Actinopolymorpha singaporensis: one gene and its partner. The protein of the gene in region 1 binds, or shares a complex with, the protein of each later gene. Links are inferred from orthologs where the notes say so. Each region holds a gene or a part of one and is shown on either strand. Other genes may lie near its edges.

Region 1 (3,526 bases):
AGCTGGTGGACGAGGACCCGAAGGCTGCCGGGGAGAACCTCCAGCCAGCCGGGAACGGGTCGTTCGCCGTGGGTTTCGCGGGCGATCACGAACGGCGTCGACTCCCGCGACTTCTGCCGTACGTCGATCACGTCGTGTGCACTGACCTGGTAGCTCGGCACGTTGACCTTCTGGCCGTTGACCTGGAAGTGGCCGTGAACGACCAGCTGCCGGGCATGGCGCCGCGTGCGGGCGATGCCGGCGCGGTAGATCACGTTGTCGAGCCGGCACTCCAGGAGCTGCAGCAGGTTGTCGCCGGTCTTGCCCGGACGCCGGTGGGCCTCCGCGTAGTAACGGCTGAACTGCTTCTCCAGGATGCCGTAGGAGTAGCGGGCCTTCTGCTTCTCCCGCAGCTGCAGGAGGTACTCGCTCTCCTTGGGGCGCCCGCGGCCGTGCTGGCCGGGCGGGTACGGACGGCGCTCGAACGCCTTGTCGCCGCCGACGAGGTCGGTTCCGAGTCGGCGCGACTTCTTGCTCATCGGTCCGGTGTAACGGGCCATGGTTGAGACCTACTCCTTCGTGGTACGCGCAGCTCGGGTCAGACGCGACGCCGCTTCGGCGGGCGGCATCCGTTGTGGGGCACGGGGGTGACGTCCTGAATGGTGCCCACCTCGAGGCCGGTGGCCGTGAGGGAGCGGATCGCCGTCTCGCGGCCCGAACCCGGCCCGCGGACGTAGACGTCGACCTTCTTCATGCCGTGTTCCATCGCCCGGCGGGCGGCCGCCTCGGCGGCCATCTGGGCGGCGAACGGCGTCGACTTGCGCGAGCCCTTGAAGCCCACGGTGCCGGCGCTGGCCCAGGCGATCACCGAACCGTTGGGGTCGGTGACGGTCACGATCGTGTTGTTGAACGTGCTCTTGACGTGCGCGTGCCCGAAGGCGACGTTCTTCTTCTCCTTGCGGCGCACCTTCTTGGCGGCGCCGGCGGTCCTGCTCTTGGGAGGCATGAGCTCGGCAAACTCCTGAAATCGAGGTGGGGATCAAGTCCCGGAATCGGTTGACGTTGCGGGCTGGGTGGAGCCGGCGGCCTACTTGCGGCCCGGCTTCTTCTTCCCGGCGACGGTCTTCTTGGGGCCCTTACGGGTGCGCGCGTTGGTGCGCGTGCGCTGACCGTGTACGGGGAGACCGCGGCGGTGCCGCACGCCCTCGTAGCAACCGATCTCGATCTTGCGCCGGATGTCGGCGGAGACCTCACGACGGAGGTCACCCTCGGTCCGGTAGTTCGCCTCGATCCAGTCGCGGAGCTTCACGAGCTCCTCGTCGCCCAGCTGGTGGACGCGGAGGTCGGGGTTGACCCCGGTGCCGTCCAGCGTCTCCAGGGCGCGGGTGCGACCGATGCCGAAGATGTAGGTGAGTGCCACCTCGATGCGCTTGTCGCGCGGAAGGTCGACACCGACGAGTCGTGCCATGTGGGGCAGGTTTCCTTTCGGTTGGCGGAGGTCTAGCTCACGTGCCGCGTCCCGGTCTGCCCTGGACCGCCGAGCCGTTTCGACTCGGGCGTTCCGACCGGGCCCCGGCCTCCGACCGGGGGTGACACCGGTGCGGGTGCACCGATGAGCGGTCACGCTTGGGTTGGGTGTGGTGAGCCGCACCCGCTGGCGAACCGCGCCAGGCTCAGCCCTGGCGCTGCTTGTGCCGCGGGTTCTCGCAGATCACCATGACCCGGCCGTGCCGCCGGATCACCTTGCACTTGTCACAGATCTTCTTGACGCTGGGCTGGACCTTCATGACTTCTTCTCCGGACGGGAGCACTGCTCCCATCAGTCCACTCGGCGGGCTGGCCCCGCGTACGGGAATGTCGGCTCCACGGGGGCGGCACCCCCGCTGTTGCTAGCGGTAGCGGTAGACGATCCGCCCACGAGTCAGGTCGTAGGGTGAGAGCTCCACCACCACGCGGTCCTCGGGGAGGATCCGGATGTAGTGCTGCCGCATCTTGCCGCTGATGTGCGCGAGGACCTTGTGGCCGTTCTGGAGCTCCACGCGAAACATCGCGTTGGGGAGCGCCTCGACCACCGTGCCCTCGATCTCGATGACACCTTCCTTTTTCGGCATGTCCTCCGCACTTCGCCTGGCTTGTGTGAACGTCGCGGGCGTACGTCTTGGTCACTGCCCACCCGCATCTGTGCCCGCCCACGCACGATCGACCAGCCGCTGGGCAGGGAAAGACCGACGTCAGAGTTTACGTCACAGGTGGGCAGGATGCGAAACCGGCACCGACCCGCCGCTCGGTCGGGCCTCGCCATCCTGTGAAATGCCCCCGAACCGGGTCGATCCGGCCGGGACTCGACGGCTGCCCCCGATCCTAGCCGGAGCCTGGCGGGTTCCTGGCCGAAGGAGCCTCGATCAGTCCCGGACGTACCGGCGGCCCGCCGTGATCGTGGCCAGGATCGCCCCCCACGGGCCGGCCACCCAGATCGGCCAGAAGTACTCCAGATGCCCGTTGGTGATGCTGACCAGGATCCAGACGACCAGGTTGACGGCCACGGCCGCCGCCCAGATGGTCCACATGACCGCGAGTGCCTTGTCCCGGCGGGCGGGGCGGGTGGGGTGGGCGGGCGCGGGACGGTCCGGGACGACCGCCTGCGTGTGCGGCGTGCGGCTCACCGGCAGATCGCGTACCAGCGGCTCGAGCTCGCCGTAGGTCTGCGCGGAGTAGAGCGCGTCCAGGCGATCCTGGAACTCCCCGAGGGACAGCCGTCCCTCCGCGTGCGCGTCACGAAGCCGGGAGGCGATCTTCTCCCGATCGCCGTCGGAGGCGCGCATGTCCGGTCCATATGGCACGTGGACAGTGTGCCCCGGCCGCACCCGGAACCGCATCCGGGATGACCCCCGAGGGGAAGCGGGAGGAAACCTCCTGGACAGGGGTGGGGTCCGCCCTACCCGGGGTCGGCGGTAGTACCCAAACGGGGTGGTGTCGCGTACCCAGGGAGCAGGTACGTCCCCGCGTCCTGTCTGTGCGCCCTACCCGACGGGCTGGTGGCCCTGCCCGCCGACGGAGATGCCGAGTTCGGCGAACTTCGCCGCTCCCCCGTCCAGCGCGGTGAGCACCCACGGCCCGGACTCGGTCAGCGCCACCGTGTGCTCCACGTGCGCCGCCGTGCCGCCGTCGCGGGTGACCACCGTCCAGTCGTCCTCGAGGACGTCGGTGTCCTGGGAGCCCAGGGTGATCATCGGCTCCACCGCGATCGTCAACCCCGGCTGCAGCCGCGGGCCCTTGCCGGGCTTGCCGAGGTTGGGGACGTTGGGCGGCATGTGCATCTGGGTGCCGATCCCGTGGCCCACGTAGTCCTCGACGATGCCGTAGTCGCCCTGGCCGCGTACGTGAGCCTCCACCGCGGCGGAGACGTCGCTGAGCCGGCCACCGGTGCGCACCGCGGCCAGCCCCCGCCACAGCGCCTCCTCGCAGACCCGGGCGAGTTCGAGCAGCCGCGGCTCGACCTCTCCCACGGGGACGGTGATCGCCGCGTCGCCGTGCCAGCCGTCCACGA
Region 2 (4,669 bases), 3.1 Mb from region 1 along the record:
ACCCGGCCGTCGACGGTGCCCGTCCCGGCGCTGTACACGGTGAACCGGTCCGCGTTCGGCCCCAGCCTGGCTGCGAGGGCCGCCCGGGTCATCCGCTCGGCCACCGGGGATCGGCACATGTTGCCGGTGCAGACGTACAGGATCGCGAACGTGTCGCCCATCGTGCCGCTCCTCACCGGTCGTACTCCTCGCTCACGTCCACTCACTACCCCGCCGCCGGGTGTCCCGGCAGCCGCGTGCCGTCCGGCCGCCGTCAGCCGAGGTCCTCGATCTCCGGAACCACCGCGCGCAGCCGGGCGAGCGAGATCACCCCGGCCCGCAGGATCCGCGGCGTACTGCTGGTCAGGTCGACGATGGTGGACGCCACCGAGCCCGGGGTCGGGCCACCGTCGAGGTAGACCGACACCGCGTCACCGAGCTGCTCCTCGGCGTCGTCACAGGTCGTCGCAGCGGGAATCCCGGACTTGTTGGCGCTGCTCACCGCGAGCGGCCCGGTCTTCTCCAGCAACGCCAGCGAGATCTCCTCGTCGGGCATGCGCACCGCGACCGTCTCACCGGTCTCCCCGATGTTCCACACCAGGCTGGGCTGCTGGCGGCAGATGATGGTGAGGGCGCCAGGCCAGAACTCCTTCACCAGTGCCCGGCCGGCGTCGGGGATGTCGGTGGCGATGCCGTCGAGAGTGGCGACCGAGCCGACCAGCACCGGTGGAGGCATCGAGTGGCCGCGGCCCTTGGCGGCCAGCAGGGCGTCGACCGCCGCCGGCACGAAGGCGTCGGCGGCGATGCCGTAGACGGTGTCGGTGGGCAGCACCACGAGGTCGCCGGCCCGGATGGCGGAGGCGGCGATTTCCAACCCGATCGTGCGTTCGTCCCGGTCCGCGCAGGAATAGCGTTCGCTCACAGTCGCTCATCGTGCCATGTCGCGGTGGGAACCCACCGGGCAGCCGCCGGGGCGTCGGGAGGTACGCCGGCCCGCACGCCGGTCCGCACGCCGGTCCGGGGCGTGGGGTGGCCGGCCGCCGTCAGCGAGCGACCCGCCACGCGGTGACGAACCGGTGCCGCCCGGCCAGGTCCAGGTGGTCGCGTACGCGGTCCCAGCGGCCGGTCCCGGCGAACACCGCCGGCGCGCTCTCACCCTGCACGTCGGCGTGTTCGACGACGGCGACGCCGCCGGGCCGCAGCAACCGGGCGGCCGTCCGCTCGACCATCCGGATGGCGTCCAGGCCGTCCGGCCCGGACCACAGGGCCAGGGCGGGGTCGTGGTCGCGTACCTCCCGCTCGACCGACTCGTAGGCATCCAACGGGATGTACGGCGGGTTGGCGACCACCAGGTCGACCGTGCCGTCGAGGTCGGGGAACGCCGTCGCCGCGTCGCCGCGGACCAGCGTGACGTCGGTGCCGGCGAGGTTGCGTTCGGCCCAGGCGTGCGCGTCCGGGTCCAGCTCGACGGCGTACACCCGTGTCCTGGGCACCTCCCCCGCGATCGACCCGGCGATCGCCCCGGACCCGGTGCACAGGTCGACCACCACCGGGGCGTCGGCGAGGCCGGCCAGGGCGCCGATCGCCCAGTCGACCACCACCTCGGTCTCCGGCCGCGGCACGAAGACGCCCGGACCGACCAGGAGCTCCAGGTGGCGGAACGGCGCGGTGCCTGTGAGGTGCTGCAGGGGCTCACGGTCCGCCCGGCGGGCGACGAGCTCGGCGTACCGGCGTTCCTGGTCCGGGCTGAGGTCGACCGACGCCCACGCCAGCCGGGACCTCGGAACCCCCAGCAGGTGGGCGAGCAGCGCCTCGGCGTCGTGCCGCGGCGAGGCGACCCCGGCCTCGGCGAGGCGGCGGGCCGCGGGCTCCAGAACCGTGCGGGCGGTGGTCATCGTCCTGTGCTCACTGGGCTCGGGTTCACCGGGTCGGTACCGATCGGCAGGCGCGGCTCAGCCGGCCTGGCTCTCCAGCGCGCCGAGGCGCTCACGCTGGTCGGCCTCCTGCAGCGCCGCGATCACCCCGTCGAGTTCGCCGTCGAGCACGTGGTCGAGGTTGTAGGCGGTGTAGCCGACCCGGTGGTCGGTGATGCGGTTCTGCGGGAAGTTGTACGTGCGGACCCGCTCGGACCGGTCGACGGTGCGCACCTGGCTGCGACGAGCCGCGGCGGCCTCCTGGTCGGCGGCCTCCTGGGCGACGGCCAGCAGCCGGGACCGGAGGATCCGCAGGGCCTGCTCCTTGTTCTGCAGCTGGCTCTTCTCGTTCTGGCAGGAGACGACGATTCCGGTGGGTACGTGGGTGATCCGGACGGCGGAGTCGGTGGTGTTGACGCTCTGCCCGCCGGGTCCGGACGAACGGAAGACGTCGACGCGCAGGTCCTTCTCCTCGATCTCCACGTCGACGTCCTCGGCCTCGGGCAGCACCAGAACGCCCGCCGCGGAGGTGTGGATGCGCCCCTGGGACTCGGTGACGGGCACCCGCTGAACCCGGTGGACGCCGCCCTCGAACTTCAGCCGTGCGTACGGCGTCTCCCCCGGCTCGGCGCCGTTGCGTCCCTTCACCGCCAGGGTGAGGTTCTTGACGCCGCCGAGGTCGGACTCGGCCACGTCGAGCGTTTCGGTCTTCCAGCCATGGCGTTCGGCGTAGCGGAGGTACATCCGCACCAGGTCGCCGGCGAACAGCGCGGACTCCGCGCCGCCCTCGCCGGCCTTGATCTCCAGCAGGACGTTCTTGTCCTCGTTGGGGTCGCGGGGCAGCAACAGCAGCCGGAGGCGCTCGGCCGCCGCCTGCTCCTCACCGGCCAGGCGTTCGGCCTCCTCGGCGAAGCCGGCGTCCTCCCCCGCGAGCTCCCGGGCGGCCGCCGCGTCGTCGACCAACTGCCGCCATGTGTTGTGCGCGGCCACGATCCGGCCCAGCTCCGCGTACCGCCGGCCGACCTTGCGCGCCGCCGCCTGGTCGGCGTGGATCGCGGGGTCGCCGAGGCGGCGCTCGAGGTCGGCGTGCTCGGCGAGCAGCGTCTCGACGGATTCGAACACGGAGGCCTCCTCAGGGGCGGGTACGGGCGGAGCGGGCGGAGCGGGCGGAGTGACCCGGGCACCTCGGGTCGTCGGCGTACGGCGCGGTGGGTCGCGGACGCAAACAGCGCCGGCCAGGGGGACCCGGAAAGGTCCGCCGGCCGGCGCTGAACGCTCGCTACTTGCTCTTCTTGCCCTGGGCCTGCGCGTAGCGCTTCTCGAACCGGGCCACCCGGCCACCGGTGTCGAGCAGCTTCTGCTTGCCGGTGTAGAAGGGGTGGCAGTTGGAGCACACGTCGGTGTGGATGCTGCCGGAGGTCGACGTGCTGCGCGTGGTGAACTCGTTGCCACACGTGCAGGTCACGGACGTCTCGACGTACTGGGGGTGGATGTCAGGCTTCACGGCTTTCCTCCGCTCTCGGGGCACCGGGTCGTCGCGCCTTCGGACGGGACGTGAACCGGGGCCGGCGAATCAGTGTGCCATCTGGGCGCCACGACTGCTCAACCGACCCGGCCCCGCCCGCATTCCCCTGGGAGGTGCGGGCGGAGCCCCGGTCGTGGGTCGAGGTCAGTCGTCGTCGCGGCGGTCGCGGGACGAGGACGGCGCCGTGGGCATCGTCTTGTTGATCTGCATGAGGAACTCGACGTTGCTCCGGGTCTGCCGCAGCTTCTCCAGAACGAGTTCGAGTGCCTGCTGCCCGTCGAGCCCGGACAGGACCCGGCGGAGTTTCCAGACGATGCCGAGCTCCTCCTTGCCCATGAGGAGTTCCTCGCGCCGGGTGCCGGAGGCCACCACGTCGATCGCCGGGAAGATGCGCTTCTCGGAGAACTCCCGCCGCAGCCGCAGCTCCATGTTGCCGGTGCCCTTGAACTCCTCGAAGATGACCTCGTCCATCTTCGAGCCCGTCTCGATCAGGGCGGTCGCGAGGATCGTCAGCGATCCGCCGTTCTCGATGTTGCGGGCCGCGCCGAAGAACCGCTTGGGCGGGTACAACGCGCTGGAGTCGACACCACCGGAGAGGATCCGCCCGCTGGCCGGAGCCGCGATGTTGTACGCACGGCCCAGGCGGGTGATCGAGTCCAGCAGGACCACCACGTCGTGGCCGAGCTCGACCAGGCGCTTGGCCCGCTCGATCGCCAGCTCGGCGACGGTGGTGTGGTCGTCGGCGGGGCGGTCGAAGGTCGAGGCGATGACCTCGCCCTTGACCGTCCGCTGCATGTCGGTGACCTCCTCGGGCCGCTCGTCGACGAGCACGACCATGAGGTGGGCCTCGGGGTTGTTCTGCGTGATCGCGTTGGCGATCGCCTGCAGGATCAGCGTCTTACCGGCCTTCGGCGGGGAGACGATCAGACCGCGCTGCCCCTTGCCGATCGGCGTGACGAGATCCATGATCCGCGTCGTCGGGTTGTTGGCGTCGACCTCGAGCCGCAACCGCTCCTGCGGGTACAGCGGCGTGAGCTTGTTGAACTCCGCCCGCTGCTTGGACAGTTCCGGGTCCGCGCCATTCACGGTGTCCACCCGGATCAGCGGGTTGAACTTCTCCCGCCGCTCACCCTCGCGGGGCTGCCGGATGGCGCCGATGATGGCGTCGCCCTTGCGCAGGCCGTACTTCTTGACCATGGCCAGCGAGACGTAGACGTCGTTCGGGCCGGGCAGGAAGCCGCTGGTGCGGACG

What was found.
Region 2: rpmJ (region 1) and rpmE share a complex: the UniProt entries of both Bacillus subtilis proteins name them as parts of the 50S ribosomal subunit. The link is inferred for Actinopolymorpha singaporensis from one-to-one orthologs.

What each region holds. Positions count from the first base shown.
Region 1 is NZ_LT629732.1:2,976,846-2,980,371, reverse strand. Bases 210-3,171 are described here. They hold rpmJ (50S ribosomal protein L36), read right to left. Parts: upstream 1,767-3,171; coding sequence 1,653-1,766; downstream 210-1,652. Other genes in these bases: map (type I methionyl aminopeptidase), read right to left, coding at 3,000-3,171; BLU27_RS13585 (DUF1707 SHOCT-like domain-containing protein), read right to left, coding at 2,382-2,819; infA (translation initiation factor IF-1), read right to left, coding at 1,869-2,090; rpsM (30S ribosomal protein S13), read right to left, coding at 1,067-1,447; rpsK (30S ribosomal protein S11), read right to left, coding at 578-985. Also shown: more of rpsD, read right to left, coding at 1-209; more of map, read right to left, coding at 3,172-3,526.
Region 2 is NZ_LT629732.1:6,069,267-6,073,935, forward strand. What follows is about bases 1,785-4,669. They hold rpmE (50S ribosomal protein L31), read right to left. Parts: upstream 3,397-4,669; coding sequence 3,172-3,396; downstream 1,785-3,171. Other genes in these bases: prmC (peptide chain release factor N(5)-glutamine methyltransferase), read right to left, coding at 1,785-1,874; prfA (peptide chain release factor 1), read right to left, coding at 1,932-3,014; rho (transcription termination factor Rho), read right to left, coding at 3,562-4,669. In the rest of the region: BLU27_RS27170 (arsenate reductase/protein-tyrosine-phosphatase family protein), read right to left, coding at 1-161; BLU27_RS27175 (L-threonylcarbamoyladenylate synthase), read right to left, coding at 254-901; more of prmC, read right to left, coding at 1,023-1,784. UniProt on the Bacillus subtilis protein: Binds the 23S rRNA. While neither of the L31 paralogs is essential, this protein seems to function as the main L31 protein.